2 regions of the Bacillus cereus group sp. N8 genome follow, and region 1 is predicted to be linked to the other one. Evidence: riboswitches for the same ligand, from Rfam matches in the RefSeq annotation. Region 1 holds a riboswitch; the other holds the start of a gene.

Region 1 (3,179 bases):
TTTAAAATAGCAGGCATGCCCCACCACCATATCGGATATATGAAAAGAAGAGTATCCGCCGCTTTCACTAATTCTCTATATCGCTTCGTCTCTTCTTCATATAGTAAATCCCGTCTTTTTTTCTCTTCATTAAATACAAGCACTGGATCAAATTGTTCTTTATATAAATCAAGTAGCGTAACAGAATGATTTGTTTCCCCAAGTCCTTTTTGCACATGCTCTAAAATCGCTGCGTTAAAGCTTGAAGGACTAGGGTGAGCGTATATAATTAGTACGTTCACTACAAAGCAACTCCCCTCTACAGTTAAATCTTCCCTTTCTTTAACATCGTCTCTACGATTTGGACATTTTTTGAACTTTGTAACAAACGATTTAGTACTGTTAGTAATTCTTCTTTTTCTAAACCTTTCAGTTGTTCTTTAACTGTACTCTCACCAGCATCTTGAATATCATACACAACTGCCGCCATATGCTTACAATAATTTTCATTCGGACACTCGCAGCTGCTTTTTGTAAAATCAGTAAGGTCAATAATTACTTCATAGTTTCCTGCATTTCCAGTAACGAAAGCAAATACTTTCTTGTCTTGTATTTCAACATCTTCTACATGTCCCTCTTCATAATATTCATAACCTTTATCTATAATGTACTTTGGAATCCATTTCGTTATATCTTTTAATAAGTAAGCGTACATCCTATCACCTCTTCCTTTAATTCCCTTTTGACTTCAAAAACCCCACATGTTATTCTAATTACTGTCAAGTAGCGAGTCTACGTGACAAAACGACTGACACCTATTCGGCGAAGGTGTCTCTTTTATTTGCAGCCGATAATGAAGTGCCTCTTTCAGGCACATTCAATCTTTGACACTACACACTCAACACCATTCCCTTGTATCAGGCTGCTTTAGCAGTCTTTTACACTACATACTTCAAAAAAAAAGAGAGCCTAGCTCCCTTTTCCCGCTTTATAAAATACCCCTTTTTCAGCATAGCGATATTCATCATCAGCTAAAGTAATTTTCCCATCCAGTTTGAGTTCATCTAATAGTCTTGATAAATAAAATTGATGTAACATTTTTTTCGTGAATTTTCCTTCATGATGCGAAACGATATGTTCTTGAATATCTAACAATGATATTGGCTTATCTTGCTCTATCATATATTCATAAACTGTACTACGCAGTTTTACGTATTTTTCGAGTGTCACAGTACTTCGCAACCCCTTTCTTCTTATTATATGTTTTCGTAATCGGTTTTTTTGCAACAAAAAAACCTCTCCGATAAGAAGAAGTTACGTATATCTTCGTCTTATCTCCCAGAACAAAAATGTTCTGCTGGAATTAGCACCTGCATCGCGGTTGCTGGGTTTCATCGGGCCAGTCCCTCCACCTCTCTGGATAAGAAAATATTCACTTTATAATAAACTATACGTAATTTCATTTTAATTGTCAAATAAATATAACAAATTATATTTTTCTCCTCAGTGTTCATACTACATGTATATGAGTAAAAAAGGAGGACTATGAAATGTATCAAAACGCCCGCGGATATGTACAAGATTCTTTTCAATCATTAAAAGAAGCAAAACATTGTTTAGAAGAAGCACTACAAACAGTTGAAAAAGATTTTAATCGCGCACGTATTGAACAATCCCTTTACGCCGTAGAGCAAGCATTGCAAAGATGTGATTATACCGTTCACATTTTAGAAAAAGATTGAAAACTTCCCATCAATAGATGGGAAGTTTTTTCAAATGGCATACTTCATTATTATTGCCGTTATGATTAAAAAATATACAGAATTAACAATTTCTAAAACCCCTACTTTTAATATAGAAATTTTTTTACCATACAATATAATTGCTCGAATGACACTTGGTACGAATATAAGAGAACACCATGGATTGATAGCAAATACAATTACCGTCAATACAATATGATACCCCCAAGATATGAGACGATACTTCGGATTATTTTTCTCACGAATCATTGTTTTCACATAAAACGTACTTCCTAAAAAATACAAAAATGAAATAAGCGCAATGAATACTGCGGTTTTATCGATTTGCTTCATTGAAAAATAATAACTTATTAAACCACCTATACAAAACACTATAATCGCACAAATATCATTTAGTAATGCTCGTTCATTTTTTTGACGAGCGTAATACATATTTACAATAAACAATGGAATCATTAATACTGCGAATAAAAGAATTCGCCATTCATATAATAAAGAAATCATCCCAAATACGAATGCAATGATAGAATAAACAATTGTAGCGTGTAGAAACTCTTTGTTTCGTCTTTTCCTTATGTACATAAGAAATGGATACGTAGCTAAATAGATAAAGAACCACGCTAAAAACAGTGGGATATGATAGAAAGTAGGGTTCCCAAGTATGACACTTAATAGAAATGGTATAACAAGCATAGCCCATGCACCATGTTGCTTCGGAATAACTAACTTCATTAACTATACACCTCCTCTTTGAAAATAATTCTCACCTAATATTATACAAATATTTTTATATAATAGCCGACTTATATTGGATCTATTTTTTGACAATAAAAAAATGCTCCTTACAATATGTAAGAAGCATGAAAGAGGCAAACGAATATGTAAGTCGCGACCCTACCTTATATGAGTATGCTTTTCTATGTCACGTTATGCTCATCTAATATACCGTATTTCTTTTTAAATCTTGTGAGGATCGTAATCCATGACGTACTAAATAACAGCAGGAAAATAACATTCGATATCGCGTGACTAAGATCGAAAGAAAAACTTGCGACATAGTAAGCAATAACTGTTTCCCAAGTTGCTTCCTGTATAAAACCGAGAAGACCCCAGAAATTCATAATCCAGCCAAATAAAAATCCAACGACGAATCCGTACAACAGTCTCCCCCACAGTTTTTTCATCAAAAATGTATTTCGGAGTAATCCCGCTATAAATCCGATCATACCCCAAGAGAACATTTGCCACGGCGTCCACGGACCTTGTCCTAAAAAAATATTAGATACAATGGCCGCCGTTGCCCCGATCATAAAGCCAGTTTCACTTCCAAAAACAATTGCAGAAACGATAATGACAAAGGAAGTCGGTTGTACACTCGGTAATATCGAAAATGGTACCCGGCTAACTGCTGCAATCGCCGCTAACACAGCAACGATA
Region 2 (3,179 bases), on a different contig from region 1:
CAAGACCGCCACCACCGACAAGCCCAGCAACTGCAGAAAATTCAATTAAACCAACTGTCATAAACGTAACACCTAAGATTAATGGCGCTAACGCTTCTGGCACAAGAATTTCAAAAACAATTCTAATTGGTGAAGCTCCCATTGCTTGCGCTGCTTCAATTACCCCTTTCGGAACAGAAACAAGATTTGTTTCAACCATTCTAGCAATACCAATTGATGCAACTAACGTCATTGGGAAGATTGCTGCTGCTGTTCCAATCGTCGTTCCGATAACACTTCTTGTTAGTGGGCTTAAAGCTACTAAAAAGATAATGAATGGAACCGGACGAATTGTATTAATTATGATATTAAGAATAGAAAAGACCCATTTATTTTCTAAAAAGTTTCCTTTCCTTGTTACATATAATAGTAAACCTAGAGGTATACCAAGAATTGTAGCAAATATAAGAGTTACAATTACCATTAAGAGGGTATCCCCCGTCGCATCTAATATGCGGGGCCAAAATATACTCCAATCAACTCGCATGAGCTTCTACCTCCTTCAGCTGCACTTGCAGTCTTAGATGTTGTAACGCTTTTTGAATTTCCTTCTGTTCACCTTGCAATTCTACAAGAAGATTTCCAAATAGCACATTTTGAAGTTCAATAATATTTCCGTACAATACATTTACATCGACGCTATAGTTCTTCGCGATATAAGATAGTACTGGCTGCCCTGTCTCCTCACCAGTAAATGTTAAGCGATAAATTTGTCCACCATTTTGAATTTTCGCTAGAACACTGTCTGGTAAGTGATCATTAATAACAGAACGTACAAAGTTTTGAGTTGTTTTTGTTTTTGGTTGTGTGAAAACGTCAAATAGTTTTCCTTCTTCAATAACTTTCCCCTTCTCCATTACAGCTACACGGTGACAAATTTCTTTCACTACGTGCATTTCATGTGTAATAAGTAGAATCGTTAAATTATATTCTCGATTTACTTTCTTTAATAAGTTCAGAATTTCTGTCGTTGTTTCTGGATCTAAAGCTGATGTTGCCTCATCACATATGAGAATATCCGGTGATGTCGCCAGTGCTCTTGCAATCCCAACGCGCTGTTTTTGTCCGCCTGATAACTGCTCTGGATAATAGTTTGCTTTATCTTCTAAACCAACAAATTTTAGTAATTCAGTTACTCTTTCTTTTATTTCATTCTTTGGCAATTTCGCTAACTTTAATGGATATGCAATATTTCCAAACACTGTTCTTGAATTAAATAAATTAAAACTTTGAAAAATCATCCCAATTCTTTGTCTTAATTTCCGTAATTCTTTCGTCGATAATGATGTAATATCTTTATCATCTATTGAAATCGTTCCCGCAGTTGGTCTCTCTAGCATGTTTACTAGACGTAATAACGTACTCTTTCCAGCACCACTAAATCCGATAATGCCAAAAATTTCGCCCTTTTCAACTGATAGCGTTACATCCTCCACTGCATGAACAGATTGCCCACCTGATTCATATACTTTACTTACATTGTTAAAAGAAATCATTTTCTTCCCTCCTATATGCTGTAAAACTTAAAGTAGAGCTTTCGAGGTAAAATAAAAAGTGCTCCCCTTCTTATCACTTGTAAAAGATAAGAAGGAGAGCACTTATATGTACTCGTTCACATCTTCTCATCTTCCAAGCTTACTTTAAGCTTGCTGGAATTAGCACGGTATTAAAAAATCCGTTGCTGAGGTATCGTAGGGCCAGTCCCTCCACCTCTCTGGATAAGAGTGTATCGATTTAATTATCATTTAATTAATTCTCATTATAGAACTCAGAATAATAAGAGTCAATACATTTTTCGGAAAAATATTAATTATTTCTCTATTAAAATTTTTAAATAAAAATTCACAATACAATGTTATGTTAAATTCTCCTCACTCATATTTTTTAAAAGGAGAATCCTCTCTATGAATTGAATAACATTATTTGAATATGAAACTCGGAGGAAGATGAATATATGAAAACAGCCCTTTTGCTCGTCGATATTCAAAATGACTATTTTCCAAATGGAAAGATGGAATTACGTAATCCAGTAGAAGCAAGTGAATATGCTAATCAGCTACTGCAACATTTTAGAATAAGAAACGAACCTATTTTTCATATCCAGCATGTAGCTATAAAAGATAACGCTACTTTTTTCCTACCCAATACAGAAGGTGTCCATATTCACGAAAATGTCCGTCCACTTAGAGAGGAAACCGTTATCCTTAAACATTATCCAAATAGCTTCCGAGAAACTAATCTTCTAGAACGATTACAACATTCAGGAATTGAGCACGTCGTAATATGCGGGATGATGACCCATATGTGTATTGATGCTACGGTAAGGGCTGCTTTTGATTTTGGCTTTCACTGTACCCTAATACACGATGCTTGTGCTACAAAAGATCTTTCATTTAAGAATGCTACTATACCAGCTGTTTATATTCATAATACAATTTTGGCGAGTTTGAATAATATATATGCTGAAATACTTAGCACAAAAGAGTTTGTACAACGAAAAAAATCCTTTTGAAAATTCAAAAGGATTTTTTTCGACTATATCATAGTATATTTACCATCTATTTATGCCCTATTTTTAAGAATTCATATTATATCTATAACAACCTTACTAATTATTTACATTGATACATTATCATTTTTACTATCTTTTGATTGAGTCCAATTTTTCCATAAAAATTGAATATTACATGTACGAGAAGCTTCCTTAAAGCTCATTCCTGTTAATGGATAACATGTGATTTTCATACTTGCAAAAATTATAATTGCTATCATTGTTATAGCCGTAATTATTATGAAAGCAGCCAGTAACATCCAAATTGATTGTGCTGGCCAAAGATTTAATTTATTCCCAATATATACAACTACTAAATTATGCATTAAATACACACCAAATGAAAAAGCAGATAAAACTTGTATTCCCTTAAACATAAATGGCTTCATTGAGTAATTCCTAAAATATTCTTTTACTAATAAGAAGATTGAACCTGAAAGTATTACTTCGAATACTCTAACATACGCCTTGAAATCCTCAGAGTACTCTCCGATTTTAACCGTTTCATACCAAGTACCCAATATAATTAGAAGTGTATCTATAACAATTATGGATAGTAACAACCTTTTTGATACCTTCTTCTCATACG

What was found. Region 1 has a riboswitch for S-adenosylmethionine ahead of JDS80_RS06360 (hypothetical protein). Riboswitches for the same ligand answer to the same signal wherever they lie in the genome.
Positions count from the first base shown of each region.
Region 2: linked by a shared signal. The riboswitch ahead of JDS80_RS13810 (methionine ABC transporter ATP-binding protein) and the one ahead of JDS80_RS06360 (hypothetical protein) in region 1 are both predicted to bind S-adenosylmethionine.

Region 1 covers NZ_JAEHBK010000003.1:8,749-11,927, forward strand. The annotation lists gene JDS80_RS06350 (NAD(P)H-dependent oxidoreductase) at 1-281, opposite strand, end outside; gene JDS80_RS06355 (SWIM zinc finger family protein) at 305-694, opposite strand; gene JDS80_RS06360 (hypothetical protein) at 949-1,269, opposite strand; SAM riboswitch class I at 1,308-1,406, opposite strand; gene JDS80_RS06365 (hypothetical protein) at 1,530-1,721, shown strand; gene JDS80_RS06370 (YwiC-like family protein) at 1,752-2,474, opposite strand; gene JDS80_RS06375 (ECF transporter S component) at 2,660-3,179, opposite strand, start outside.
Region 2 covers NZ_JAEHBK010000007.1:207,306-210,484, forward strand. The annotation lists gene JDS80_RS13805 (methionine ABC transporter permease) at 1-526, opposite strand, end outside; gene JDS80_RS13810 (methionine ABC transporter ATP-binding protein) at 516-1,535, opposite strand; SAM riboswitch class I at 1,659-1,764, opposite strand; gene JDS80_RS13815 (cysteine hydrolase family protein) at 1,994-2,551, shown strand; gene JDS80_RS13820 (acyltransferase) at 2,656-3,179, opposite strand, start outside.